Regions from separate parts of the Mesorhizobium sp. GW821-FHT07A06 genome, predicted to be linked through region 3. Evidence: riboswitches for the same ligand, from Rfam matches in the RefSeq annotation. Region 3 holds a riboswitch; each other region holds the start of a gene.
The links. Region 3 has a riboswitch for cobalamin ahead of AC07SZ_RS02735 (DUF1636 family protein). Riboswitches for the same ligand answer to the same signal wherever they lie in the genome.
Positions count from the first base shown of each region.

Region 1: linked by a shared signal. The riboswitch ahead of AC07SZ_RS07260 (DUF1636 family protein) and the one ahead of AC07SZ_RS02735 (DUF1636 family protein) in region 3 are both predicted to bind cobalamin.
Region 2: linked by a shared signal. The riboswitch ahead of AC07SZ_RS14055 (aromatic ring-hydroxylating oxygenase subunit alpha) and the one ahead of AC07SZ_RS02735 (DUF1636 family protein) in region 3 are both predicted to bind cobalamin.
Region 4: linked by a shared signal. The riboswitch ahead of AC07SZ_RS07020 (CbtB domain-containing protein) and the one ahead of AC07SZ_RS02735 (DUF1636 family protein) in region 3 are both predicted to bind cobalamin.

Region 1 is NZ_JBWKRC010000002.1:367,684-374,917, forward strand. It holds gene AC07SZ_RS07235 (NADH-quinone oxidoreductase subunit D) at 1-350, opposite strand, end outside; gene AC07SZ_RS07240 (NADH-quinone oxidoreductase subunit C) at 360-965, opposite strand; gene AC07SZ_RS07245 (NuoB/complex I 20 kDa subunit family protein) at 970-1,551, opposite strand; gene AC07SZ_RS07250 (NADH-quinone oxidoreductase subunit A) at 1,542-1,907, opposite strand; gene AC07SZ_RS07255 (winged helix-turn-helix domain-containing protein) at 2,295-3,494, shown strand; cobalamin riboswitch at 3,524-3,728, shown strand; gene AC07SZ_RS07260 (DUF1636 family protein) at 3,769-4,197, shown strand; gene cobW (cobalamin biosynthesis protein CobW) at 4,200-5,252, shown strand; gene cobN (cobaltochelatase subunit CobN) at 5,272-7,234, shown strand, end outside.
Region 2 is NZ_JBWKRC010000003.1:725,007-732,240, reverse strand. It holds gene bglA (beta-galactosidase BglA) at 1-297, shown strand, start outside; gene AC07SZ_RS14080 (ABC transporter ATP-binding protein) at 329-1,441, shown strand; gene AC07SZ_RS14075 (DUF680 domain-containing protein) at 1,511-1,747, opposite strand; gene AC07SZ_RS14070 (DUF680 domain-containing protein) at 1,816-2,019, opposite strand; gene AC07SZ_RS14065 (DUF680 domain-containing protein) at 2,091-2,291, opposite strand; gene AC07SZ_RS14060 (hypothetical protein) at 2,607-2,759, opposite strand; cobalamin riboswitch at 2,786-2,986, shown strand; gene AC07SZ_RS14055 (aromatic ring-hydroxylating oxygenase subunit alpha) at 3,103-4,350, shown strand; gene AC07SZ_RS14050 (FAD-binding oxidoreductase) at 4,371-5,471, shown strand; gene AC07SZ_RS14045 (PqqD family peptide modification chaperone) at 5,615-6,046, shown strand; gene AC07SZ_RS14040 (serine kinase) at 6,080-7,129, shown strand; gene AC07SZ_RS14035 (glycosyltransferase family 2 protein) at 7,126-7,234, shown strand, end outside.
Region 3 is NZ_JBWKRC010000001.1:551,646-558,879, forward strand. It holds gene AC07SZ_RS02720 (DSD1 family PLP-dependent enzyme) at 1-770, shown strand, start outside; gene AC07SZ_RS02725 (bifunctional helix-turn-helix transcriptional regulator/GNAT family N-acetyltransferase) at 959-1,894, shown strand; gene AC07SZ_RS02730 (GyrI-like domain-containing protein) at 1,901-2,734, opposite strand; cobalamin riboswitch at 2,998-3,202, shown strand; gene AC07SZ_RS02735 (DUF1636 family protein) at 3,293-3,706, shown strand; gene AC07SZ_RS02740 (ABC transporter ATP-binding protein) at 3,687-4,475, shown strand; gene AC07SZ_RS02745 (ABC transporter substrate-binding protein) at 4,521-5,468, shown strand; gene AC07SZ_RS02750 (FecCD family ABC transporter permease) at 5,468-6,517, shown strand; gene AC07SZ_RS02755 (MarR family winged helix-turn-helix transcriptional regulator) at 6,666-7,145, shown strand; gene AC07SZ_RS02760 (HlyD family secretion protein) at 7,142-7,234, shown strand, end outside.
Region 4 is NZ_JBWKRC010000002.1:319,121-326,354, forward strand. It holds gene cbiB (adenosylcobinamide-phosphate synthase CbiB) at 1-768, shown strand, start outside; gene cobO (cob(I)yrinic acid a,c-diamide adenosyltransferase) at 765-1,394, opposite strand; gene cobU (bifunctional adenosylcobinamide kinase/adenosylcobinamide-phosphate guanylyltransferase) at 1,396-1,911, opposite strand; gene AC07SZ_RS07015 (CbtA family protein) at 1,904-2,722, opposite strand; gene AC07SZ_RS07020 (CbtB domain-containing protein) at 2,738-2,917, opposite strand; cobalamin riboswitch at 2,954-3,151, opposite strand; gene AC07SZ_RS07025 (aromatic ring-hydroxylating oxygenase subunit alpha) at 3,296-4,465, shown strand; gene AC07SZ_RS07030 (MFS transporter) at 4,469-5,668, opposite strand; gene AC07SZ_RS07035 (heparan-alpha-glucosaminide N-acetyltransferase) at 5,899-6,897, shown strand; gene AC07SZ_RS07040 (methyltransferase family protein) at 6,894-7,234, shown strand, end outside.

The DNA of each region.
Region 1 (7,234 bases), on a different contig from region 3:
GTCACATTGAGGATGTGCGACATGATGCGGCCGATTTCGCAATAGAGCACGCGGATCAGCTGGCCGCGCCTCGGCACCTCGATACCGAGCAGGCGCTCGGCGGCGAGCGCGAAGGCATGCTCCTGGTTCATCGGCGCGCAATAATCGAGCCGGTCGAGATAGGGCACCGCCTGAAGATAGGTCTTGGCCTCGATCAGCTTTTCCGTGCCGCGATGCAAGAGCCCGATATGCGGATCGACGCGATCGACGACTTCGCCGTCCAGCTCCAGCACGAGGCGCAAAACGCCGTGCGCCGCAGGATGTTGCGGACCGAAGTTGATGTTGAAATTGCGGACGGAGGTCTCAGCCATTGTGGCGCCTCAATTCGTCTTGGCTTTTTCGTCGCCCGGCAGGACGTAATCCGTCCCCTCCCACGGCGAGAGAAAATCGAAATTGCGGAATTCCTGCTTGAGCTCGACCGGCTCGTAGATGACGCGCTTGGCTTCGTCGTCGTAGCGAACCTCGACGAAGCCGGTCAGCGGGAAATCCTTGCGCAGCGGATGGCCTTCGAAACCGTAGTCGGTCAACAGGCGGCGCAGGTCGGGATGGCCCGAGAACAGCACGCCATAGAGATCGTAGGTCTCGCGCTCGAACCAGTCGGCGCCGGGATAGACGCCGGTGATCGACGGCACCATTGTCTCCTCGTCGGCCTGCACCTTGACGCGGATGCGGACATTCTGCTTCGGCGACAACAGATGGTAGACAACGTCGAAGCGCTTGGCCCGCGACGGATAATCAGCCCCACAGACATCGATGATCGAGATGAACTGGCAGCGCGCATCGTCGCGCAGGAAGGTAACCACTTCGATGAGGTCGCGCGGTTCGACATGGATGGTGAGCTCGCCATAGGCGAGCACCGCGTCATTGACACGACCGATCAGCTTTTCGCCGAGATAGGTCGACAGTTCGCTCAGGGATGCTGCCATGGATTTACCGTTCGATCGTGCCGGTGCGGCGGATCTTCTTCTGCAGGAGAAGAATGCCGTAGAGCAAAGCTTCGGCGCTCGGCGGGCAGCCGGGCACATAGATGTCGACCGGCACGACGCGGTCGCAGCCGCGCACCACCGAATAGGAATAGTGGTAGTAACCGCCGCCATTGGCGCAGGAGCCCATCGAGATGACGTAGCGAGGCTCCGGCATCTGGTCGTAGACCTTGCGCAGCGCCGGCGCCATCTTGTTGGTCAGCGTGCCGGCGACGATCATGATGTCGGACTGGCGCGGAGACGCGCGCGGCGCGACACCGAACCGCTCCGAGTCGTAGCGCGGCATCGAGGTGTGGATCATCTCGACCGCGCAGCACGCCAGACCAAAGGTCATGAACATCAGCGAGCCGCTGCGCGCCCAGGTGATCAGCGCCTCGGTCGAGGTGACCAGAAAGCCCTTGTCGGCAAGCTCATTGTTGATCTCGAGGAAGAAGGGATCGTCCTCCCCCACCGGCCTGCCGGTGTTGGGATCGATGATGCCCTTCGGCTTCGGCGCGACGAGGGTGCCTGAACTGTCGTTCAATCCCATTCCAGCGCTCCTTTTTTCCATTCATAGGCAAAGCCGATGGTCAGCACTGCCAAAAACACCATCATCGACCAGAAGCCGAGCATGCCGATCTTCGAGAAGGACACGGCCCAGGGGAACAGGAAGGCCACTTCCAGGTCGAAGATGATGAACAGGATCGACACCAGGTAGAAACGGATGTCGAATTTCATGCGGGCATCGTCGAACGAGTTGAAACCGCACTCGTAGGCGGACAGCTTTTCGGGATCGGGATTGCGGTAGGCCACCAGGAACGGGGCGGCCAGCAGCGCCAGGCCGACGACCAGTGCCACGCCTATGAACAGGACGATAGGCAGGTACGAACTGAGAAGTGCGTTCATGCAGCGGCTTTCCGTTGGCGCCAATCCACGTTGATTACAGCACCGGACCTTATTGCGGAAGCGTGACAGTTTAACCGCTGAACCGTTTTAAGGGCCTATGCTGCAACGCGGCGAGGGTTAGCGCAGCACTTCCAGCGAAGCAAGTCAAACCTTGTTCAAAACGCCGACCTGGACGGCATATCCGGAGAAACTGGTCCGATCCGCTCCTGTTTGATTTCCTTCGCTTTTTACTCCACTTTTCTCTCCTGACATGGTTGCCGCCAAAACCCTGCTAGCATGGGTTGGAATCACCACGCAGGTTCCGCAAAACTGGACGCCGGTTTTGCGACAAGAAGCTGCCCAGACAAAGACCGACCCACAGCCGAAGCCCCTCAGAGTGATGCCTGCATGAAGGAAAAGATCTCTCTTGCCGCGGCCCGCCGCATTGCACTCGCCGCTCAAGGGTTTCTCGATCCGCGCCCAAATGGCACACCCGACCGCCGTCATCTCGCCCGTGTGCTGTCCCGCACCGGCCTGCTGCAGATCGATTCCGTCAGCGCGGTGGTGCGCGCTCATTATATGCCGCTCTATTCGCGCCTGGGCCCCTACCCGCTCGCTTTGCTCGACAATGCCGCCGTGACGCGCAAGCGCACTGTGTTCGAATACTGGGCGCACGAGGCCTCGTTCCTGCCGGTCGAAACCTATCCGCTGATGCGCTGGCGCATGCAGCGGGCCGAGCAAGGCGATGAAATGTATCTGGGGCTGGCCAAATGGGGCCGCGAACACGCCGCCTATATAGAAGACATCTACCGCGCGGTCGTCGAGCGCGGCCCGATCGCCGCTTCGGCGCTCGAAGGCCAGAAAGGTTCGGGCGGCTGGTGGGGCTGGAGCCATGCCAAGCACGCCTTCGAATGGCTGTTCTGGGCCGGGCGCATCACCACGGCGCACCGTCGCGGCTTCGAGCGCTTCTATGATTTGCCGGAGCGCGTGCTGCCGCAGGCGATCCTCGATCTGCCGGTGCCCCCGGCCGAGGACGCGCATCGCGAATTGCTGCGCATTTCCGCCCGCGCCCATGGCGTGGCGACGTCAGGCGACCTGCGCGACTATTTCCGGCTGTCGCCGGCCGATATGAAGGGCCGGCTGGAGGAACTGGTCGAGTTGGGCGAATTGCTGCCGGTGCGCGTCGAAGGCTGGGACAAGCCGGCCTACCTTCACAAGGACGCGCGCCTGCCCCGGAAAATCGAGGCCCGCGCGCTGTTGGCGCCGTTCGACCCGGTCGTCTTCGAGCGCTCGCGTTCGGAGCGGCTGTTCGATTTCCGCTACCGCATCGAAATCTACACGCCGGCTGAAAAGCGCCAATACGGCTATTACGTCCTCCCCTTCCTGCTCGGCGACCGGATCGTCGCGCGCGTCGACCTCAAGGCGGACCGGCCAGCGAGCGTCCTGCGCGTCCATGCCGCCTACCCTGAGCCCGGCGCCCCGCCTGAAACCGCCGCGCAGCTTTTCGAGGAATTGAAGCGGATGCAGGGCTGGCTTGGCCTTGAACGCATGGACGTGACGCCGGCAGGCGATCTGGGCCCGGCGCTGGCCGACATCGCCATGTTGTAAGCTCGCGTTGACACCGCTGCCTGCAAAAGCCTAAATCCCGTCCAGACGGTCCCTTGCCCGCAACGGCAGGGGCTAAGAGGGAATGCGGTGCGAGGTGAAAGATCTCAAATCCGCGGCTGTCCCCGCAACTGTAAGCGATGAGCCTAGGCCGAAAGCCACTGGGAATTCCCGGGAAGGCGGCACCCAAGGCGATGACCCGCGAGCCAGGAGACCTGCCGTCTGCGACAAGAGAATCCGATCGCCCGGCGGGTTTCCGGGCAAGGAGCCCGGCTTTTTGGACCAGAACGGCAGTTTTTCGGCTGGCACAGCGGACAATTCGTCCGCCGACAGCGAAGCCTTGGCCGGCGTCACGGTCATCGTCTGCGCCTCCTGTCGCGACGAGACCGGCTCGGACGCCCATCCCCGCGCCGGCGAACTGCTGGCCGAGGACACGCGCCACGCCGCGGCCGATGACAACATCCGCGTCCGCACCGTCGAATGCCTCGGCAATTGCAAGCGCCGGCTGAGCGCCGCCATCCTGCGCGACGGCTGCTGGAGTTATGTGTTCGGCGACCTGACCGCGGCCAGCGGCGCCGACCTCGTCACCGGCGCCAAACTCTTCGCCACCTCGACGGACGGCCTCATTCCATGGCGTGGCCGGCCCGATTCCCTCAAGCGCGGCCTCGTGGCCCGCATTCCTCCCCTCGACCTGTTGAAGGATTGATCATGAGCGCCCCAAATTCGACCGGCAATCTCTCCCGCGTCCCCTGCACCGTCGTCACCGGCTTCCTGGGCGCCGGCAAGACGACGCTGGTTCGCCATCTCCTGGAAAACGCTGGCGGCAAGCGCATTGCCATCATCGTCAACGAGTTCGGCGACATCGGCATCGACGGCGAAATCCTGAAAGGCTGCGGCATCGACACCTGCCCCGAGGAGAACATCGTCGAACTGGCCAATGGCTGCATCTGCTGCACCGTGGCCGACGATTTCGTGCCGGCGCTGGACCAGATCCTGTCGCTGACGCCGAAGATCGACCACATCCTGATCGAAACCTCGGGCCTCGCTTTGCCCAAGCCGCTGGTCCAGGCGTTCCAGTGGCCGACGGTGAAGAGCCGCGTGACGGTCGATGGCGTGATCGCCGTGGTCGACGGCCCTGCTTTGGCCGAAGGCCGCGTCGCCAACGACATGGACGCCTTGCAAGCGCAGCGCGCCGGGGATGAGAGCCTCGACCATGACGACCCGGTCGAGGAAGTGTTCGAGGATCAGATCGCCTGCGCGGACCTGATCATCCTGTCGAAGAGCGACCTGATGGACGCCGCCGGTTCGGCCCGGGCCAACGCCATCGTCAACGAACATTCCGCCCGCGCCGTGAAGATCGTGCCGACCTCGCACGGCAAGGTCGACCCTTCCATACTGCTCGGGCTCGGTCTCGCCGTCGAGGACGATATCGAGAACCGCAAATCCCATCATGACGGCGCTTTCGACCACGAGCACGACGACTTCGACACCTTCATCGTCGACATCCCTTCGATCGCCAATCCGGACGAGCTGGCAAGGCGCGTCGCCACTGTCGCCGAAGAAGAAAATGTGTTGCGTGTGAAAGGTTTCGTCGAGGTCGGCGGCAAGCCGATGCGGCTCCTCCTGCAGGCCGTCGGCCCGCGCGTCAATCATTACTATGACCGCGCCTGGACGGCCGAGGACGACCGCCGCTCGCGCCTGGTCGTCATCGGCCTCAAGGGGCTGAACCGCCCGGCAATCGAGCGTATACTCGCCGGCTGATTTTCAGACACGGGCCGCGATGCATATCCTCACCACGACCTCCGCCTCGCTCGACGACCTCGCCGAGCCGGTCGATCTGCGGCAGACGCCGGCGGATATCGTGGCGCTGTCCTTCACCGACAGCGATCTTGCCGGGCTGGCGGCGGCGTGGAAGGCCGATGCCGGCCGCCTGCCCTCGATGCGGCTGGCGGCATTGCGCGACCTTCGCCATCCCATGTCCGTCGACCTCTGGGTCGACGGCGTCGCCCGCCACGCCAAGATCATCCTGGTGCGCATCCTCGGCGGCCACGATTGGTGGCGCTATGGCTGCGACCAGTTGGCCTCGATCGCCCGCGAGCGCGGCATAAAACTGGCGCTGCTTCCCGGTGAAAGCCACGACGAGGATCTCAGGCTGATCGAAGCCTCGACGCTGCCGCGCCAGGAATTGGACGCGCTGCTCGGCTATTTCCGCGAAGGCGGCCCGGCCAATATGAGCGCGCTGGTGCAGAGGCTGGCGCGGCTGGCGGGCCAGGATGCGGCCGTTGTTGAGCCGGTGGCAGTGCCAAAAGCCGGCTACTACGAGCCCACACGCGGCGTCGTCCCCCTCCCCCTCGAGGGGAGGGTCCGGCCGCAGGCTGGGAGTGGGGTCCTCTCCACAGCGCGCCGACGCTCTGAAGTGCGCCGACCTCAAGAAACGCCACACCCGGTCGTACCGGCCGCATCCGACCCTGCGGGCCACCCGCCCCTCAAGGGGGAGGGAAAGGTCGTGCCGATCCTGTTCTACCGTTCGATGCTTCTGGCTGCCGATGTTGCGCCGATCGATGCTCTTTTCGAAGCGCTGCGCCAACGCGGCATGCTCCCGGTCCCCATCTTCGTCTCCAGCCTGAAAGACCCGGCGTCACTGGCCTTTGTGGAAACCGCGTTCGCCGTACTGAAGCCCGCCGCCATCCTCACCGCGACCGCCTTCGCGTCAGGCGCCGAGCCCGGCGTCGAAACCCTGTTCGACCGTGCCGGTGTGCCCGTCTTCCAGGCCATCGTCGCCACCACCCGCCGCGACGTCTGGGAAAACAACCAGCGCGGCCTGGCGCCCGCCGACCTCGCCATGCATGTCGTGCTGCCAGAACTGGACGGCCGCATCCTCGCCGGCGCGATTTCCTTCAAGGGCGAAAGCGATGTCGATCCGGCACTCGGCCACCGTGCCTTCGTCAACCGGCCGGAGCCGGATCGCGTGGCGCAGGTGGCCGACCGCGTCGCGGCCTTCATCAAGCTGCGGGAGACGCCTCGAGCCGAGCGCAGGCTGGCTATCCTGATCCCCGACTATCCCAGTGCTCCCGGCCGTACCGGCTATGCTGTCGGCCTCGATGTGCCGTCGAGCGTGCTGGCCATGCTGCATGACCTGAAGGGACAGGGCTATGCCGTTGAAGGGATTCCGCAAACGCCGCGCGCGCTGCTGGATTTGCTGGAAGTCAGCGATACTGGATTGACGTTAGACAACTATATTGCCTTCTCGACAGAGTTGCCGATTGCGGCAATCGCAGGGGTCGAAGGCGCTTGGGGCAAGGCAGAAGACGAGGCAGGGTTGCGCCAGGCGCACAGACCTTCACAAACGATCTCAGCAAGCTTCCCCTTCCGCGCCGCCACCTTCGGCAACATTACTGTCGCCCTCGCCCCCGACCGCGGCCGCTCCGCCGACCGCCGCGCCGACTATCACGACCCGACGCTCCCCCCGCGCCACGCCCTGATCGCGTTTGGCCGGTGGCTGCGCAAATCCCTCGGCGTCCATGCGCTCATCCATGTCGGCGCGCACGGCACGCTGGAATGGCTGCCGGGCAAGACGGTTGCACTCTCGCAAAGCTGCTTTCCCGAGATCGTCACCGGTCCCTTGCCCGTCATCTACCCCTTCATCGTCTCCAACCCAGGCGAAGCAGCGCAAGCCAAGCGGCGCATCGCCGCCGTCACGCTCGGCCATTTGCCGCCGCCGCTGGCCGGCGCGGGACTGGACG
Region 2 (7,234 bases), on a different contig from region 3:
GACCAGGCTTCGCTGCTCGAACACTACCGGCGCTTCCTCACCTTCCGCCGTGCCCATCCGGCGCTGGCCAAGGGCGATATCACCTTCATCGAAAGCGAGGGCGACATTGTCGCGTTCACGCGCCGGGCGGGCAATGAGCAGGTCGTCTGCGTCTTCAACCTCGGCGCCAAACCGGCCAAGGTCGACCTTGGCGGATCATCACTGCAACCTTTACCGGGACACGGGTTTTCCGGGCAGGCGAGCACCGGTTCGATCGAACTGGGCGGTTACGGCGCCTGGTTCGGGCGCATCGACTGAATCTTTTTGAGAGATCACTGGGAGGAAACCAATGGCCGATGTCAATTTGAGACAAGTGAAGAAGTCCTACGGCAATCTCAACATTCTCCACGGCATCGACCTCGATATCAAATCGGGCGAGTTCATCGTCTTCGTCGGCCCGTCGGGCTGCGGGAAGTCGACCTTGCTGCGCTCGATCGCCGGGCTCGAGGAAATCACTTCGGGTGAGCTCAAGATCGACGGCGAGGTGGTCAACGACGTGCCGCCGTCGAAGCGCGGCATCGCCATGGTGTTCCAGTCCTATGCGCTCTATCCGCACATGACCGTCTACGACAACATGGCGTTCTCGATGAAGATCGGCAAGGAGAACAAGGCCGAGATCGACCGCCGCGTGCGCCAGGCGGCGGAAATCCTGCAGCTGACCAAATATCTCGACCGGCTGCCCAAGGCGATGTCGGGTGGCCAGCGCCAGCGCGTCGCCATCGGCCGCGCCATCGTGCGCAATCCGAAAGTGTTCCTGTTCGACGAGCCGCTGTCGAACCTTGACGCCGCACTGCGCGTCGCCACGCGCATCGAGATCGCCAAGCTCAAGGAATCGATGCCCAATACGACCATGATCTACGTCACCCACGACCAGGTCGAAGCGATGACGCTGGCCGATCGCATCGTCGTGCTCAAGGACGGGCACATAGAGCAGGTCGGCACGCCGATGGATCTCTACAAGAAGCCCGGCAATCTGTTCGTCGCCCAGTTCATCGGCTCGCCGGCCATGAACATCCTGCCGGCGACGATCGACAAATCAGGCAGCCCGACCGTCGTCAGCCATGTCGGCGGGCGCAAGGCTACGGTGCCGATCACGACGCCGGCCTCGGCGAAGGGTGCGGCTGTAAGCTTCGGCATGCGGCCGGAGGACCTGATCATCGCGACCGGCGCGGACTATCTGTTCGAAGGAACGGTCGACTACGTCGAGCAGCTCGGCGAGGTTCAGTTGGTCTATGTCGATATCGGCCGCGCCGACCTGCCACTGGTGACCAAGCTGCCGGGCAATGTCGAGGTCAAGCGCGGCTCGACGCTGCGGCTGACCGCCAATGCCGAGGACTTGCATATCTTCGACACTGATGGGCGATCCTTCGCGCTGCATGAAGCGGAAGCAAAGGCGGCTTAGAAGCCCGTCTCGACAGAAAAAAGCGGCGGGCAAGGCCCGCCGCTTTATTTATAGGATCGACTTTGGCTGTTAGTGGCCGAAGAGGTTCCGGTCGGTGCCCTGGGGCGCGGACTTCTGCACGTCGCCCGACGAATTGAGCAGCTTGTAGACGGGCGAATCGCCGTTGCGGATCGAACCCGTACGCGAGTTGTCGACCGAAGTCGCGGCAGGCTGGTTGGCGCCATTGGAGCCGTAGTTGTCGCTGCCGGCGAAAGCGCTGCCGGAGAGAGCCAGAACGGCGGCGGCGGCAATGATGATCTTGTTCATTTCAAGTCTCCTGAATTTCAAGTTTCAGCAGGGCGGCAGGCAAACCCGCCGCCCTGGAGAATCGGCTGTTAGTGGCCGAAGAGATTGCGGTCTGCACCCTGGACAGACGTCTGAGCAGCCGGTTCCGACTTCCTGATCGACGCGGTGTAAGAGCTGTCGGCCGAAGTGGCAGCGGGCTGGTTGGCGCCGTTGGAGCCGTAGTTGTCGCTGCCGGCGAAAGCGCTGCCGGAGATAGCCAGAACGGCGGCGGCAGCAAGGACGATCTTCTTCATTTCAAGTCTCCTGAATTCTTCGAGTTCCGCCAAGGCGGCGAGCCAGTGCCACCGCCTGCGGGAATCGACTGTTAGTTGTTGCCGAAGAGGTTGCGATCGGCACCCGTGACAGGCGCCTGGGCAGCCGGTTCCGACTTCTTGGTCGAAGCGGTGTACGAACCGTCGACGGCAGCAGTGGCTGCAGGCGCATTCGAACCGTAGTGATCGCTACCAGCGAAGGCGCTGCCGGAAATGGCCAGAAGGGCGGCGGCAGTGAGAACAATCTTTTTCATTTTTGGTACTCCAGTATTTTTACGTCCGTCTAGCGGCGTGTCTTGGGATTAAAATCGCGTCGTTCGGACAGCCCCGATGTGGGAAAGCCTGATGGCCGTTTCCAATCACGAAGTTGTTCCGTGTGGACCAAGAGTCCACCACTTGAAATTGTACCAAAGCCTTCCGGATCAAAGATTTTTCTTTTTGATATCAATCGATTAGATAAAATCACCACCGAGATCACCTGATGTATCGGAGGCTCAGCGTTCACACCGTGCTGTACGCACCGTCAACAGAAACGAACCGTTCGGTTCGATTTTAGAATCTGCTAATAGTCACTTTTCGAAACCATTAACCTTTTCTGCTTCGATTCCGGGCGATTTTCGATAGCCGGCACCATCGTCACCGAGACGCGTTTCGTGGCCGCTGTTTCCGATCCGATCGCTGCGCAGGCGTGTCGCGCCACATGGATGCGATGTCGCTTTCATGCCGATGTCGCATTCGCTGTCGTGATTAGATCATGGCCATCTCAGGTGCCGCTTCGTGACGACGGGGCGGAGAATTGGGAAGCCGGTCAAAGTCCGGCGCTGCCCCCGCAACGGTGGTGGAGTTCAAGTCGCAACGGGAGACCACTGGGCGAAAGCCTGGGAAGGTGTCGCGACCGTCCGAAGGGACACTCCAGAGCCCGGAAACCAGCCCGAGATTTCTAAACTCGACTGATCGCGGTGGGCGGTCAAGAGGTGGATGGTGCATGACCGGCGCTTCGCCGGGACTGCATCCGATCCTTCCTCCATCACCACCATAGTCAGTCCTTAAACACGAGGACAGGACATGGATGCGCGTAACGATATGCTGAGGCTGTTGAACAGCCGCAGAGAGGGTTTCTCGCTGGAGCAGCCCTTCTACACCGACCCGGACTATTTCAAGCTCGACATGGAGCTGATCTGGTACCGCGACTGGCTTTTCATCGGCCACGATTGCGAATTGCCCAAGCCCGGCAGCTTCATCACCGTGCAGATCGGCGACTACCCGGTCGTGCTGGTGCGCGATCAGCAGGGCAAGATCAATGCCTTCCACAATTCCTGCCGCCATCGCGGCAGCAGGGTCTGCAACACGGACAAGGGCACGGCCGCCAAGCTGGTCTGTCCCTATCACCAGTGGACCTATGAGCTCGACGGTCGCCTGCTGTTTGCCCGCCAGATGGCCGACGGCTTCGACAAGAGCCAGTTCGGGCTGAAGCCGGTCGCCTGCGAAAGCGTCGCCGGTTACATCTTCATCTGCCTGGCGAAGGAGCCAGCCGACTTCGCGCCGATGCGGGCGATGATCGAACCCTATCTCAAGCCGCACCGGCTCAGCGAGGCAAAGATCGCATTCGAGAGCACCATCGTCGAAAAGGGCAATTGGAAGCTCGTCTGGGAAAACAACCGCGAGTGCTATCACTGCGCGGGCAATCACCCGGAGCTGTGCAAAACCTTCCCGGAAGCACCGACCGTGACCGGCGTGCAAGGCGCCGACAGCGATCCGGAGATGCTGGCGCACTGGGCCAAATGCGAAGCGGCCGGCCTGCCGAGCAAGTTCCGCATCGACCCGGCGGGGCAATACCGCGCCACGCGGGCGCCGCTGCTGCGCGATGCGGTCAGCTACACGATGAACGGCAAGCGGGCGGTGAAGAAGGACCTCTCCGACAGCGTCTCGGCCGACCGTATCGGCACGTTGATGCACTATCACTATCCGACGACATGGAACCATATCCTGATCGACCATGCCGTCACCTTCCGCGTGCTGCCGATCAGTGCGACCGAAACCGCCGTGACGACCAAATGGCTGGTCCACAAGGACGCGGTCGAGGGCGTCGATTACGATCTTGCCGAACTCACCCATGTGTGGACCGAGACCAACGACCAGGACCGCCGCATCGTCGAGGAAAACGCCCTCGGCATCCTGTCGCCGGCCTATGAGCCCGGTCCCTATTCGGAGCTGCATGAGGGTGGCGTGATCCAGTTCGTCGACTGGTACGCCCGCTTCATCGGCCCGCGCCTCGCCGAAGGCGGCCGGCCGGCGCTGCGCAGCGTCGCCTGAGAGGTTGAGGGATGAATGCGATGACCGACCTTGGCCTCTATCGCCATCTCGATCAGATGGCGCCCTGGAACGACAGGCTGCAGGTGCTGGAAGTGATCGGCGTCAGCGACGAGGCGCCTGACGTCAAGACCTTCACGTTCCGATCGGACAACCAGACCTGGTTCCGCTACAAGCCGGGCCAGTTCGTGACGCTGGAGTTGCCTGCGCCGGACGGGCCGCTGATGCGCACCTATACACTGTCCTCCTCACCGTCGCGGCCGTTCTCGATCTCGGTCACGGTCAAGGCGCAGGCCGGCAGCATCGGCACGCGATGGATGTTCGATCACCTGACACCCGGTTCGCACGTCAAGGCTTATGGGCCGAGCGGGGACTTTTCGCTGCACAGCCATCCGGCGGCCAAATACCTGTTCATCTCGGCCGGTTCCGGCGTGACGCCGATGATGTCGATGCTGCGCTGGCTGAACGACTGCGCGCCATGGACCGATGTCGGCTTCGTCAATTGCGCGCGTCGCGCCGAAGAGATCATTTTCCGCAAGGAGCTCGAGCTGCTCGGCAGTCATATGCCGGGCTTGTCGCTGGGCTTCATGATCGAGGAGCGGTCAAGCCGCGAGGGCTGGTATGGCCATATGGGCCGCATAGACGCCATCCGGCTGCCATTGCTGGCGCCCGATTTCCGTGAACGCGAAATCTTCTGCTGTGGTCCGGACCCTTTCATGCGCGCCGTGCGCGGCATGCTGGAAGCCGCCGGCTTCGACATGACGAAATACCATCAGGAGAGCTTTGCCGCACCCGCGGTGGAGGAAATCCCGGCGCCGTTCGCAACGCCGTCGCAGGATGGCGTGGCCGTTCCCGTCGAGGCCGCAACGCCGATCCGCTTCGCGTTTTCGGACGTCGACGCCGAATGCGTCGCCGGCCAGACCGTGCTGCAGACGGCGCGTGCCTCTGGCGTGCGGATACCCGCGGCCTGCGAATTCGGCCTGTGCGGAACCTGCAAGGTCAAGAAAGTCTCCGGTGCCGTCGAGATGAGCCACAATGGCGGCATCCTCGATCACGAGATCGACGACGGCTTCATCCTCGCCTGCTGCTCGAAGCCGCTATCGGCTCTCGAAATCGAGGCGTGATCGCCTTGCGCTCCAACTGATCGCCGGAAATGTCGGCGCCCTGCCGGCGCCGGTTGCCTTGCCAAGAAAGAACCGAGCGTTTACAGGCGTTGTCAGTGGAAGCGATCCCGCTGGCGGGCGGGGCTTGTGAAGCGGGGGCAACAATGACGCATGATTGCGGCACCTATGCGGTTGCGAGCAGGGACATCGTCTTCGAATCCTTCGATGGCGAGGCCGTCGTGCTCAACCTTGCGAATGGCAAGTATTTCGGCTTCTCCGACTCCGGCAGCAGGGTTTGGCAGGCGCTCTCGTCCGGGGTCAACACCGAAGCCCTGATCGGGCTGACCGCCGGCGGTTCGACACTGGGCGCGGCGGAACTCGAACACTTCATCTCGCAACTGCTCGAAATGGGGTTGCTGGTGCGTTCAGATCAGATTGCGCAAGCGCTGCCGGACGAGCTATCCGCCGAGCTTGCCGCCACGAACGAACCGCTCAATGTGAGCATTCACGACGACCTCGCCGACCTGATCATCGTGGATCCCATCCACGAGGTCGAGGAACCGCTCGGCTGGCCGGCGGTCAAGCAGGCATCCTGACGAGCCGGCGGCGTCCGTGACAGAGGGCGCCTGATGCCGCGCGTCACGCTCGAAACCTTGCCTGACTACGCACGGTATCTCATCACCGCCGCGGAAGAAGCCGCCGCGCATTATCCGGCCCCGCTGACGGTCCGCCTGCCCCAACTGGAGCTGACCGCGCATGTCGGTCCCGGTGTGCTTGCGGATGCGCTGGGCCACGCCTTTGTAGAGGCCCATGATGGCCTGACGGCCCCGTCGGCATGCCGCATCTTCATCGCTCATCCCGGCATCGGCGGCATCCCTGAGCCGGCAAGGTGGGGCGACGCGCATTTCACCGAATACGGCTTTGCCGAACGGCTCGCCGGGGAGGGGCTGCGGGGCCACTATTTTCACGATCTGGATTTCTGGCAGGTCTACGATCCGCAGCGCCGCATTGGCGTGCAGTTGATGGCGTCGGCCGATGCCTTCCCGCCCTGGGAGCCGACAGCGCCGCTGCGGGCCTTCCTGCATTGGGAATATGCGGCGCGCGGCATGCGGCTGACCCATGCCGGCACGCTCGGTGCCAATGGCAAGGGCGTGCTGCTTGCCGGTGCGGGGGGCGCCGGCAAATCCGGCACCGTCGCCGCCGGTCTGCTCAACGGGCTCGACAGCGTCGGCGATGACTATGTGCTGATCGATCTCGCCGGTGGCGTAACCGCGCGGCCTCTGTTTTCGACGCTGAAGCAGGATGCGCGCGGTTTCGCGCGGCTGGGCCTGAAGCAGCGGCTGGGGGTCGAGAGCCCCTTGAACTGGCAGGGCAAGCACACTTTTCACATTGTCGACATAGCGCCCCGGCCGGTCCCCCCGGCGCTGGACATCGTTGCGCTGGTGGTGCCACATATCGGCGGTGGCGAGGCGAGTTCGATCGTGCCGGTGTCGCGGCGGGACGCCATGATAGCGCTGGCACCGTCGGGCATCATGCAAATGCCGGGAGAACGCGAAAGCGGCTTCCGTTTCTTCGGCGATCTCACCCGCCTGCTGCCAAGCTACCGTCTGTCCTTGGGAACGCATCCCGGGGAGATCGCAGGCACCATTGCGGATTTTCTGACGCGAGTTGCTTCGTGAAGTTGAGCGTGATCATGCCTGTCTACAACCGCGAGCGCTATGTCGTTTCGGCATTGCGCTCGCTGGTGCGACAGCGCGACGCCGCCGATCTCGACATCATCGTCA
Region 3 (7,234 bases):
TGGCGGAATATGGCGCGCTGACCGCCGAGCTCGCTATCGAACTGCGTATCGCCTTCGAGATCGATGTCGGCCTGCATCGCGGCGGGTTTGCCACATCGGAGGCCTTGTCGCGGGCGTTGAAGATGCTGCCGGCCCACAAAGGGCTGCGCTGCGAAGGCGTCATGGCCTATGAGGCGCACGCACCGCACATTCCCGGCCTGTTCGGCGGGCCGGGCAGGGCGTTGGCGCGGGCCTCGGAGCAGGCCGCCGATTTTTTGGCGCGCCTAGGCGCCGACCAGCGAAGCATCCTCAACATTGGCGGCAGCAAGACCGCGCTGCTTCATCACCGCGGCATTGCCAATGAGGTGTCGATGGGCTCGGCCTTCGTGCTGCCCGGCGATTTCGACACGCCCGGTCTCGAAGGTTTCCAACCGGCGGCTTTCATCGCGACGCCGATCCTGAAAGTGGTCGAACCGATGCTGCCAGGCCCGCCCGCCGTCTCCCGCCTCTTGCAGGCGCTTGGCCGGTTTCCGCGCAAGGGCTGCTATCTCTATGGCGGCAAGTGGATGGCCGAGCCGGTATTTCCGGAAGGCATGAAGACGAACGGTTTGCTCGGCCTGTCCTCCAACCAGCAATTCATGGGCCTGCCGGCCGACGCTGCTGTGATGCCCGGCGACCATGCGTTCCTGCGGCCGACGCAAAGCGAGGCCGTGCTGCAGCAATTCGGGCCGATCGCCGTGCTTTCCGGCGGCAGGATCGTTGATCGCTGGCCGGTGTTGCCGATGATGTGAGGGGCGCCACTGCGGTCATGATTGGCGCTCCGGCCCCCCCGCGATGTCCTCATTCTAGGGCGGACCAAGGAGCGAAGCGACGCGCGCAGACCCTAGAATGACGAAGTTGTGAGGTTGTATTGCTTCAATCATTTTATTGACTAAGTCAACTAATTGGTCGATCCTTTCCATGACAGGAGAACCATCCCATGACCGTCCACAACCTCCCCAACAAGCACCTGATCGACGCGGTGCGGGCTTTCAACCGCTTCTACACCCGCCAGATCGGCCTGCTCGACGAAGGGCTGCTGAAAAGCGCCTTCTCCCTGACCGAGGCGCGTGTGCTCTACGAACTGGCGCACCGCGACGGCCTGACCGCGACCGACCTCGGGCGCGACCTCGGTCTCGATGCCGGCTATGTCAGCCGTCTGCTGAAGAAGTTCGAGCGCCTTCACCTCATCTCCAGGTCGACGGTGGTTTCGGACGCCAGGCAATCGTCGATTGCGCTGACCGCGGCGGGCAGGAATGCCTTCGCGCCGCTGAACAAGGATTCGCACGACCAGGTCGCGGCGCTGCTCGATCGGCTGCCCGCGTCGGAGCAGGACCGGCTGGTGAAGTCCATGCGGACGGTCCAGGCTCTGCTGGGTGAAAGCGCAGAGCCAAGGATCCCTTATCTGTTGCGCCCGCTGCAGGTCGGCGACATCGGCTGGATCACCCGCCGGCAAGGCATGCTCTACGCACAGGACTATGGCTGGGACGAAACCTATGAGGCGCTGGTTGCCGAAATCCTCGCGGCATTTGTCAAATCCTTCGACCCGAAATGGGAACGAAGCTGGATCGCCGAGCGCGAAGGCGAGGTGGTCGGCTCGGTCTTCGTCGTGCGCAAATCGGATCAGGTGGCGAAGCTGCGCCTGCTCTATGTCGAACCTTCGGCGCGTGGCCTCGGCATAGGCAGGCGACTGGTCGAGGAATGCATCGGCTTTGCCCGTGCGAAGGGCTACAACACGCTGACCTTGTGGACCAACGATATCCTGATCGCCGCCCGGCACATCTACCAGGCGGTCGGCTTCAAACTGACCGAGGAAGAACCGCACCACTCCTTCGGCAAGGATCTGGTCGGCCAGACCTGGGACTTGGAATTGTGATCTCTGCTAAGCCTTGACGGGTATCCAGATCTCCAGTCCGCCATTGCCGCTGCGCGGATCGAACTCCGGGCCATAGCGTTCGAATTCGGGGGCGTCCGCTATCTCGTGCCCGGAGGCCGGCAGCCATTTGTTCCAGATCGTGTTGACGGTCCGGCGGATAGTCGAGATGTGTTCGCGATGCGAAAACACCGCGTATTTCTGGGCGGGTATGCGCACGCGGCTGAGTTCCCTTGGAAGGTCGGAAAAGTCGGTGACCTCGACACCGGCGACGTAGTCGAAATTGCCGGCATCGTCGCCGTTGGCGCAGACACCGTAGGCGACGTCGCCAGTCTCGCTCGGAATGTTGCCGATATAGGGGCCGAAGCGTTGCCACTGCATCGGAATGGCGGCGCTGGTTTCACAGTTGTAGCGTTCGCCGAGCCCAGCGATCAGCAACGGCCGGCTGGTCTCGAAGCGCGGTGGTTCGAGGGCGGAAAGAAAGGATTGGTCCATCAGGATCGGCTCCACGAGGTCGAGGGTGTTGGTCGAGCCTTGCGCGCGCACCATCTCCGGCGTGGTGCCGAACTGGTCGCGGAAGGCGCGGGTGAAAGCCTCATGCGAGCTGTAGCCGGCATCGAGCGCCACCGATAGGATGTCGGGCGCTCCGCCGGCCAGCCGGCGCGCCGCCTCGGTCAGCCTGCGCGCGCGCATGTAGCCCATGACCGAGCGGCCGGTGGCGGCGCCGAAGGCGCGCGTCACATGAAAGCGCGACACGCCGCTGCTTTGGGCGACATCGTCGAGCGAGATCGCCTCCGGCAGATGGCTCTCGACGAACCATAGCGCTTTCTCGGTCGGGTTCATGGCTCCTCGCATTGAGGGGATCATCTTGCCACCTTCGCGCGCGGCAGTTTGATCGGAATTGCGCTCGCCGCGCAATCCGGACGGCAACGCTCCGCAGCCAACAGCATCTGGCTCGCTGGCTTCTTCCGGCAGCAAGCTCTCACTTGACGCCGCCGCGCGCTATCGTCTAAGACGTAATGTAATTACATAACATATAAAATTCGAGCGCCGCGGCGGGATCGACAATGCACCGAGAAATCCGTTGCGAAGCAATTGGGGGAAAACTACGATCGAGTGGTGATGGTCCCCGAGTCGAAAGGCGAGGGGTGAAAAGGGAACACGGTGAGACCCAAGAGGTCGAAGCCGTGGCTGCCCCCGCAACTGTAAGCGGTGAGCAAGATCCGAAATGCCACTGGCCGGCAAGGCTGGGAAGGCAGGATTGCGCAAGGACCCGCGAGCCAGGAGACCTGCCATCACCAAGTTGACCGGACGGGGTGTGCCGGGAGGAAACGTGGACGTCGGTCTTGTCGGCCGGCTCGCCAACATCCTTCCGTCGCCAGTTTTGGAAAGTGACGGAAGTTGGACGGCGCCATCGATCACCGCATCATCGTGTGCACGCTTTGCCGTGATGTTTCGACCGGCATCAGGTCGGGCGAAAGCCTATGCGCCGATTTGCGCTCCCGGCTCTCGGCCCACGATGAACCCGCCGTGGCGCATGGCTTCACGATCGAAGGCGTCGAATGCATGGCGGGCTGCGCACGGCCGTTGACGGTAGCCTTCCAGGCTCCGGGCAAGGCCACCTATCTTTTCGGCTCCGTCGATGCCGAGGCCGATGTTGGCGACCTTGTGCGATTTGCCAGGCTTTACGCCTCGCTTGCCGACGGCTGGTGCAATTCCGGACAACGTCCGCCGCGACTGGCCGGCAAGACGCTGGCTCGCATCCCGGCGCCGGGCAAGCTGGGGGGGATAGTCGATGACAATGCCACTTCTTGAAGCGCGCGACCTGGGTGCCGTGGCGAATGGCCGGAATCTGGTCCATGCGGTCAGCCTCTCCATCGCCACCGGCGATCGTCTCGCCATCATCGGCCCCAATGGCGCCGGCAAGACGACGCTGCTGCGCATGCTGTCGGGCATGCTCAGGCCAAGTTCGGGCGAGGTGAAGCTTGGCGGGCGACGCCTGGACAGAATCTCGACAGCCGAGCGGGCCCTGCACATGGCCGTCGTCGGCCAGACCGACCAGCCGGATCCGCGGCTGGCGGTGATCGACTATGTCGAACTCGGCCGCGTTCCGCATGCCGGCCTGAGGCGCAGGAGCGAGGAGCGCGACATCGTCGTCGATGCCTTGCGCCGGACTGGGCTTCTACCGCTGCTTGGCCGCACGATCGGCTCGCTGTCCGGCGGGGAGCGCCAACGCGCCCAGCTGGCGCGCGCCATCGCGCAGGAACCGAAGGTGTTGTTCCTCGACGAGCCGACCAACCATCTCGACCCGCGTGCTCGCGGCGAGCTTCTCGAACTCGTCGCCGGCTTCGGCATGACGGTGATCGCGGTGCTTCACGACCTGACCCTGGTGGCGCCTTTCGCCACCAGGGTCGCGGTGATGAACGAAGCCCGGCTGCACGCGTTGGCCGCACCGCGCGAAGCGCTGACGCAAGAGCTGATCCGCGAGATTTTCGGTGTCGACGTGTTTCGCCTGCGCCATCCCACCGAGGACCGCGAACTGACCGTGTTCGATGTTCCGAACCGCGCCGCGCCGCCATCCTGAACGAACCCATCCCCATCGGCACTGTTCAACCAAGGAGCAAAATCCGTGAAACGTCTCGCCTTGTCGCTCGTCTTTTCTTTGCTGGCCTCTACCGCCTTCGCTTTCCCCGTCACCGTCGACAGTTGCGGCAAGCCGTTGACCTTCGACGCGCCGCCCAAGCGCGCCGTCATCCACGACCTCAACATGGCCGAGATGGCCTTCGCGCTGAAGCTGCAGCCGTCGATCGTCGGCCTGACCGGCATCACCGGATGGTACAAGGTCGGCCCCGAATTCAAGGCCGAGCAGGGCTCCATCCCGGAACTCGCGCCCAAATACCCGACGCTCGAAAACCTGGTCGCCGTCGAGCCCGATTTCTTCTTCGCCGGCTGGTACTATGGCATGAAGCCGGGTGGCGACGTGACGCCCGATACGCTCGCCCCGCACGGCATCAAGACACTGGTGCTGACCGAAAGCTGTGTCCATCTCGACAAGAACCGCCCGGCGGCTTCCATGGACCTGCTCTATGGCGATGTTGAAAAGCTGGGCAAGATCTTTGGCAAGGAGACAGAGGCGCAGAAGCTTGTTGCCGGCTGGAAGGCGCAACTCGCCGACATCACCGCGAAGGTCGGCAGCGCCAAGGGAACCCGCGTGTTCCTCTATGATTCCGGCGATGACAAGCCGTTCACCGCCGGAAAATTCGCTATTCCCAGCGCCATGATCACGGCCGCCGGCGGCGACAACATCATGGCCGACATGGACACCAGCTGGGGCAATACGGACTGGGAAACGGTGGCCTCGCGCAACCCGCAATTCCTCATCCTGCTCGATTACCAGGATGGCGGCGGCTACAGGAAACTGCTCGATTTCTTGAAGGCCCATCCGGCAATGAGGGAGACGGACGCGGTCAAGAACGAGCGTTTCGTGGCGCTGCGCTATGCCGAACTGACGCCCGGACCTGCAAACATCGAGGCGATCGCCAAGATCGCCAAGGCGATGCATCCGGAAGCGTTCTGATGCTTCTTGCCCCCGGGCATAAATCCGGCGCGCTTTCCGGGCACAAGGGATTCGCGTTGGCGATGGTGGCGGGCATGGTGGCGGTCGTCGCCCTCGTGCTGCTGTCGATCGCCTATGGTTCGACGCTGATCCCGCTGAGCGACGTCATCGGCTCGCTTGGCCATGCCGTCGGGCTGCATGAACACCAGGTGTCGGGCCCGGTCGGCAAGATCGTCGTCGATCTCAGGCTGCCGCGCACGATCCTGGCGATCTGTGTCGGTGCCGGCCTCGGCATGACAGGTGCGTTGCTGCAGACGGTGACCCGCAACGATCTCGCCGACCCGTTCCTGTTCGGCCTGTCGTCGGGAGCCGCCGCCGGCGCTGTTTCCGTCATCACCGTCTTCGGCGACAGTTTTGGCATCTGGACCTTGCCCATCGCGGCCTTCACCGGCGGCATACTGGCCGCCTGCATCGTCCTGCTGCTGGTCGCACGGGTAAGGGGACAGGGGCCGGAGCGGCTGATCCTCGCCGGCCTTGCCGTCTCCTTCCTGTTCACGGCATTGACCAATTATCTGGTCTTTGCCGGAGACCAGCGCGCGGCCCATTCGGTGCTGTTCTGGACGATGGGCGGGCTGGGGCTGGCGCGCTGGGACAATGTCTGGCTGGGCGCCTTGGGAGCCGGCACGATCGCGGCCTACGGGCTGTGGAACCACCGCAGGCTGGATGCCTTCCTGGCCGGTGAAAGTGCCGCCGAAAGCCTCGGCGTGCCGGTGGCGCGCATGCGCAGGGCGACGTTTCTCGTCGCGGCCTTCTCGACCGCAATTCTCGTCTCGGTCGCCGGCGTCATCGGCTTTGTCGGATTGATGATCCCGCATCTTTCGCGGCCGCTGGCCGGTCCCTTGCATCTGCGCCTGATCGCCAGCTGTGCATTGTTCGGGGCGGTGCTCTTGCTGGCAAGCGATCTTCTGGCACGGACGCTGCTGCCGCCGCAGGAACTGCCGATCGGCATCATAACCAGTTCGCTCGGTGCCTTCTTCGTCGTCACGCTGGTCGTCCGAAACCGCCTGTGAAGAAGGCCGATTCCCGCCTGACCGGCTGTCTCCAGCGGTTCACGGATTGCCATCCACGGTCGCGTTGCAAGACCGCCACGCATATTTGCCGGCTTTCACCATCACGTGACATCTTGAATAGTAAGCACGCTTATTATATCTATCGCTCATGGTTTCTGATGGCATAGACAGACTGGGCTTTTTGATCCACGACGTGCAACGTCTGCTGCGCAAGCGCTTCGAGACGCGCGCCAGCGGGCTTGGCCTTTCGTCGGCGCAATGGCGCCTCATGGTGCGTGTCGCCAAGGAGGCAGGCGTTACCCAGGCGCGGCTCGCGGAACTGCTCGAAATCGAGCCGATCAGCGTCTCGCGCCTCGTCGACCGGATGGAGGAGGGCGGCTGGATCGAACGCCGCGCCGACGCCGCCGACCGCCGCGTGCGCATGATTTTCCCGACAGCCAAGGCGAGCGCTGCCTATGCCGAGGTCAAGAGTCTCGCCGGCAAAGTCTATGAGGAATCGCTTGTCGGCGTTTCGCCCGAGGACCGCCGCGTCCTGATCAGGGCGCTCGATGTAATCGTGCAGAATCTGGCGGACGGCGAGGCTTCGTCGCTTGAAAAGATCAAGAGTGCGGAAGGCGCAGCAGCATGAATGCGGTAGCCAAGGTCGACGAAAACGCCCCCAAGGTTGAGATGGAAGCTCCGGCCCAGCCGGTTGCCGCCCCTGTGGCGGTCGCCCCG
Region 4 (7,234 bases), on a different contig from region 3:
GCGGTGATCGGCCTTTGCGTACAGCTTGTCCTGCTCTGGTTCGTTCCCCTGGGACTGGTCGTTGCCGCCCTTCTGGCGACATCGCTTCTGTCGCAGAAGAGCCTTTACGAACATGTCGAATCCGTCGCCGACGCGCTCGATACAGGCGGGCTGGCCATGGGCCGTGTCGCCGTCTCGCGAATCGTTGGCCGCGATCCCGAGGCGCTCGACCGCGCCGCCGTCTGCCGTGCGGCGATCGAAAGCCTGGCGGAGAATTTTTCCGACGGCATCGTCGCTCCCGCCTTCTGGACCGGTGTCGGCGGGCTGGCCGGCGGCGCCGCCTACAAGGCCGCCAACACCGCCGATTCGATGATCGGCCATCGCACCCCGCGCCACGAGGCTTTCGGCTGGGCGGCGGCGCGCTTCGATGACTGGATCAACCTGCCGGCTTCTCGGCTGACGGCGCTGCTGATCGTGCTGGCGGCTTTCCTGGTCGGGGACGCTGATCCCCGCAGCGCCTGGCATGCGGTGTGGCGCGACGCGAAAAAACACCGCTCGCCCAACGCCGGCTGGCCGGAAGCGGCCATGGCCGGCGCGCTCGGTCTGGCATTGGCCGGGCCGCGCAGCTATGGCGGCGTGCTGGTCGACGATGTCTTCATGGGTGAAGGCGGCCGCCGCGACGTCGACAGCGGCGACATCAGGCGGGCGCTGAGACTCTACCGCGTCGCCGACTATCTGCTGATCGCGCTGTTCGGCTTGGTCTCGGTGATCGCGGTTCTGGCGTTCTAGAACTCGATCCCCTGCTGGGCTTTCACGCCTGCCGAAAAGTGGTGCTTGGTCACGCCCATCTCGGTGACCAGGTCGGCCGCTTCGACCAGCGCCGGTTTGGCGTTGCGGCCTGTGACGACGACATGCAGGTCCTCGCGACGAGCCTTCAACGCAGCAACCACCGTGTCGAGATCGAGATAGTCGTAGCGCAGCGCTATGTTGAGCTCGTCGAGCACCACAAGGCTGATGGAGGGATCGGCGATCAGCTCCAGCGCCTTGGCCCAGGCGGCTTCCGCCGCCGCGATATCGCGCTTCAGATCCTGCGTTTCCCAGGTGAAGCCCTCGCCCATCGCGTGCCAGACGACGCGGTCGCCGAAGGCAGCGAAAGCATCCTTCTCGCCCGTGTGCCACTTGCCCTTGATGAACTGGACGACGCCGACCCGCTTGCCATAGCCAAGCATCCGCAGCGCCAAGCCGAAGGCGGCTGTCGTCTTGCCCTTGCCAGGGCCGGTGTTGACGATCAGCAGTCCTTTCTCGACCGTCTTGCTCGCCACCTCGGCGTCCTGCACCGCCTTGCGTTTGGCCATCTTGGCGCGGTGGCGCTCTTCGTCCCGGTCTTCGTTGGTCTTGCCGTCGATATCGGTCATCTCATTTCACCTTGAGCGGCAGCCCCGCCACCATCAGCAGCACCGTATGGGCGATCGCCGCGATCTGCTGGTTGAGCCGGCCGGCCTCATCACGAAAACGGCGCGCCAGTGCGTTGTCCGGCACGATGCCCTGCCCGACTTCGTTGGATACCACGAACCACGGCCCGCGCGGCCGCGACAACACATCCGCCAGCCCCCGGCATTCAAGCCCCAGGTCGTGGTCTGCCAGCATGTGATTGGTCAGCCACAGCGTCAGGCAGTCGATCAGCACCGGGCGGCTATCGGGCAAAGCCTCGAGCGCGCCGGCAAGGTCGAACGGCGCATCGATGGTGGCCCAGCCCGCCCCGCGTCGCGACCGGTGCAGCGCTATGCGCTCGCGCATCTCGTCGTCATAGGCTTGCGCGGTGGCGATATAGGCCCACGGCGAGGGCAACGCCGTCGCCAGGGTTTCGGCGTGCGCGCTCTTTCCCGAGCGCGCACCACCGATGATGAAGGTCAGCTTGCCGCGATCAGGCAAAGCTGTCGCGCAGGCTGTTCGCGGTGCCGGTGAAGCGTCCGCGCACAACGCCGACGACAGCGCCAAGCACCAGCCAGAACACCAGATTGGTCAGCGTCACCGCCACCACGAACTGGTGGTGCAGGCCTTCCGGGATCGGTGTCTCGAAGCTGTCGGGCTGCGGCGCCCCGACGATATGCGGCGCCACGATCAGCAGCACCGCAAGGATGGCAAGCGGCAGCGACTTGCGGAACGCGATCAGGCCAAGCCCGATGGCGGTCGCGATCACCGTCGCCACCCACCAGATCTGGCGCTGCGTGAGGTCGGCCGCCGGCATGGCCGGCAGTTCCGGCGGCAGGCCGAGGCCGGGCGCCAGTGTGAACACGGCAAAGCCGGCCAGGCCCCAGAACACGCCCTGGCGCCAGTTGCCGATGCCGCCGGCGAATTCCGAAACAGCGACCAGGATCAGCGCGAAGCCGATGCCGGTGACGACGTTGGACACCACGTTGAAGGCAAAACGTTCGAAGCCGTCGGCCGGCGCCCAGCCCTCGTCCTCGGCCGGAGCTGCCGCTGCGGCCGGAGCCGGGGCGGCGGCGCTCATGGCATTCGATGCCGCTGGCGCGGCGGAACTCATTGCGTTGCCGCTGGCGGCATCAGCCGAGGCCGCGGGTGCCGCGGCATGGTCATGGCTGTGGCCGCCTTCGGCCTGTTCGTAGACTTCCGCCTTGAGGATCAGCGGCACGGTGGCATAGGCCTGCATGCAGGCGAGAACGACGCCGGCCACGAGCCCCGCGATCGCCGCGATGAACACGACGTTGCGAAACAGATTCATGATGTCAGGTCCTCGTCAGTGGCAGGGAAACGCCATCGAATGCCGGTTGTCATGACCGGCATTGTGGACCGCATCGATATGCGAGAAGCCGACGAAGCCGATGATGAAGGTGCCGAGCAGCGCGGCGAGCGCCAGCTGCATGAAGCGCGACTGCGAGGAGACGGAAGCGCCGAGGGAGACGGAAGCGGTAGTCATGTCTTGTCCTTTCACCCTCCACCCGAGGGCATCGAAGTCAGTTTCCTGTCGCCGGCAGGTCTCCTGGCTCACGGATCAGCGCCCTTCCCCACCTTCCCGAAGACAAATCTTCAGTGGCATATGGAGAGGACTACCGCACACAGTTGCGGGGGCAGCAACGGCATTGGGCAACAAGTCAGCCCGCACCGCATTCCCTCTTGGCTCCAAAATGGAACCGACGACATCAGCGACTATAGGCAGAATCACCGCCTCCGGCAAACCAAATTCCGCCGGTAACCAGCGCGATTACGCCATGCCGGCAACATCAGCGGTCATCGGCGCCACAATTGACAATTATGCTGGCCGGGTGTCGGCTGGCCACTTCACAGGAAGCCAGCCATGCAGCCCATTGCCAGCGAGCGCGATCCCTATAACGGCCTGACCCAGGCCGAACCCACCCTGCCCTCATCGGCCTATTGGGACGCAGCGGCCTATCAACTGGACCTCGATGCCATCTGGTACAAGAACTGGCTGCTGGTCTGCCGCGAGGCCGATCTGGCCCAGCCGCTGGCCTTTCGCCGATTCCGCATCGGCACGCAGGACATCATCGTTCTGCGCGACGACACCGGCGCGTTGCGTGCCTTCCACAACACGTGCCGGCATCGCGGCTCGCAGCTTTGCCAGGAGAGCGAGGGCCGGCTGAAGGCGCGGCTGATCACCTGCCCCTATCATGCCTGGTCCTATTCGCTGCGCGGCGACCTCGTGCGCGTGCCGTCGAAATCATTGCCGGATGGCTTCGACAAGGCCGACCATTCGCTCTATCGCGTCGCACTCTCCGTATGGCGCGGCTTCGTGTTCATCAATTTGCAGGAAGATGCGGACGGCACGGCGCAGGCATCCTTCGACCCAGCCTCCGGCAATCTCGGCAACTGGCCTTTGGAAAAGCTGGTGGCGGGCCATGTGCTGCGCAAGGTGATGCACTGCAACTGGAAGATCTTTTGGGAGAACTTCAACGAGTGCCTGCATTGTCCGGGCGTCCACAAGGACCTGTCGCGGCTGGTGCCGATCTATGGCCGCGGCCTGATGAGCCGGCATGACGACCCCGAATGGACCCGCCACGCCGACAATGACGCGCCGGAGTTTTCCGGTGGCCTGCGGGCGGGCGCCGAAACCTGGTCTAGCGACGGCAAGACCCATGGGCCGGTCTTCTCGGGATTGACGCCAGCCGAACGCGCCGCCGGCCAGACCTACGCCACCAGCCTGCCCTCGATGTTCATCGTCGGCCATGTCGACTATGTCAGGACAGTTCGGCTGGTACCGCTCGGGCCGGAACAGACGGAACTTGTCGCCGAATGGCTGTTCGCGCCCGAGGCGCTGGCCGCGACCGACATCGACAACATCATCGCCTTCGGCACACAGGTGCTGGAGGAGGATGCGGCGATCTGCGAGGTCAATCAGAAAGGCCTGCGTTCGATGCGCCACGCCGCCGGCGTGCTGATGCCCGAGGAATATGAACTGCACCGCTTCCACAACTGGGTGCGCGAGCGCCATGCGGCACTTTCACCGTGATCCTCACAGCGACTTCGGCAGGTAGCGCCAGGTCACGAAGCCGCACGCCGCCGCCAGCAGGCTGAGCGTGACGAATACCGAGCCCAGTCCGAAGAAGGCCAGCACCACCGAATAGACCAGCGGCGGCGTCAGTTCGGAAAAATCGAGATAGGTGCGGTAGACCGCAGCCATCTGCGGCCGTTCATAAGATCGCACAGAACGCATGAAGGCGGTCGAGCCCAGGGCATCGAGCGCGATGGTGAAGAACGCGCCACCAAGCAGGAAAGCGCCGGTCAACAACGGTGCGGTCGCTCCCACCGTGCCCGCGGCCAGCAGCATGGCCGACATGGCGAAATAGGCAAATGTCATGGTGCGCCGGCCGCCAAAGCGTTTTCCGGCCTTGCCCCAGAAGATCGCCATGAACAAAAGCGCATTGCCGGCCGAAACAAGGAGGCCGCCGGCAATATCGCCCTGGCCGGTGATCACCATGAACAGCGGCCCATAGACGAAGAACGTCGTCCAGAAGCAGGAGCGGCCGAAGGCGATCAGCCAGGCGAGCCTCAATCTGGGCTGCGCGACGAAGCGGCCGATATTGGCGAGCGGATTGGCCGGCCGGGTCCTGCCGGGCCGGATCGACTGGTTGTCGCCCAGCCGATAGGTCCAGAACAGCGCCAGCAAGGCCAGCGCGAACACCGCCACCGCTCCATGCGCCGCATAGATGCCGAAGCGTGTATACAGGAAGATGCCGAGCGTCGGCCCGCCGGTCCAGGCCAGCATCGACCACGCCATGCGCAGCGATTCGGCCTGCATGAAGTCGGTCTTGCGTATGTGGTCCATGATGTAGAGATTGAGCGTGATCGACAGCGCGCTGGCGCCCATCACCCGGCACAGCATCCCGGCCAATTGCCCGGCAAGCGTATGGGTGACGAAGAACAGCGAGCCGATGGCGAGCAGGCAGGCGCCCGCCGTATAGACCCAGCGCCGGGCAAAGCGGCGGATCAGCATCGGCATGAACAAGGTCACCGACAGGCCGAGCAGCGCCACGATGGTATAGAGGATCGAAACGATCTGCTCGTTGTGCAGGATCTCGTAGGCCTGGATCGGGATGACGCTCGACACCGTGGCTCGGGCAAAGGACTCCACCGCGTAGAGCGAGGCGAAGGTGCGCGCATCCGCGGCCTTGAGGGCCGGGAGCCAGATCGGATGGCGCACATGGGTGGACATTGCTTCCCCAAAAGCAGAATCACCGGCCAAATCTGCCTTGGCCACTTCCGGGCGATTAAGAGGAAACCGACGCATATCCGGCAAAAAGCGAAGTCGGTCAAAGACTTCCCGGCGCTGGCCTAAAGCGGCGCCTGATGCAAGAGACATCGCCCATGCCGCTGCTCGCGGCCTTCTTCTGTCCCGTCCAACCGTGATAGTCCTCAAGCGGGGCTGAATCAGATCGCGAGACCATGACCATCCATACGCCGACCGTACCCGTTCCGGAGCCATCCCGGCGCATCGTCGCCATCGACATCGTGCGCGGCATCGCGCTGCTGGCCATGGCGAGCTACCATTTCACCTGGGACCTGGAATTCTTCGGCTACACCGACCCGGGCCTCACGGCCTTCGGCTGGTGGAAGATCTATGCGCGCTGCATCGCCTCGACCTTCCTGTTCCTGGTCGGCGTCAGCCTGTACCTTGCCCATGGCCGGCAAATCCGCTGGAACGGCTTCTGGAAGCGGTTCGCCATGGTTGCCGGAGCGGCGATCGCCATTTCGGTCGTCACGCGGATCGCCACGCCTGACGGCTTCATCTTCTTCGGCATCCTCCACCAGATCGCGCTCGCCAGCCTGCTCGGCCTTGCCTTCCTGCGGCTGCCCGCGCTGCTGACGCTTGTCATTGCCGCGCTCGTCATCGCGGCGCCCATCTATCTGCGCTTCGAGGCTCTGGATCATCCCTGGCTGTGGTGGATCGGCCTGTCGGCGATCAATCCGCGATCCAACGACTATGTGCCGCTGTTTCCATGGTTCGGCGCGGTGCTTGTCGGCATCGCAGTGGCGAAACTCGCCTCCGCATCCGGCATGCGAGCCCGCCTTGCGCACCTCAAACCCGGACGCTGGGCCAACCCGCTGGTCTTCATCGGCCGCCACAGCCTCGCCTTCTACCTGATCCACCAGCCGCTGCTGATCGGCTGCGTCTGGCTGTTCTCGCAAGTGATGCCGGCCCAGGTCGAAACCCCGCAGGTCAATTTCCTCAAAACCTGCCAGCGCTCGTGCGAGCAGACGCGCAACGCGACCTTCTGTTCGAGCTATTGCGGCTGCATGCTGACGACGCTCGAGGGCGAAGCATCTCTTGATCGGCTCGAGAACAACGACCAGACTGCGGAGTTCAGGGCGCATCTGGGCGATCTGGCCGGCAGCTGCACGGCCCAGACCGAAGACAAGATGGATGAGGGAGGAACGCAATGACCGAAACCCTGCCGAAGCCCGGGGTGATCCCGTGGCCGCCGGTTATCTACACCGCGGCGATCGCCGTCAGCGTCATCCTCGGCATGCTCTACCCCCTGCCGTGGATCGGCGATCTCCTGGGCGACCTCCTGTTCGCGGCGGGCTGGGTGGCATTGTTCGGCGTCGCCGTACTCTGGTTCACCGCCATCCGCACCATGATGCGGGCCAGGACAACGCTCAATCCCAATGCCGTGCCCGACCATCTCGTCACGACGGGCCCTTTCGGCGTCACCCGCAACCCGATGTATCTGGCCAACACACTGCTGTTGATCGGCGTCGCCTTTGTCACGGGGATAGC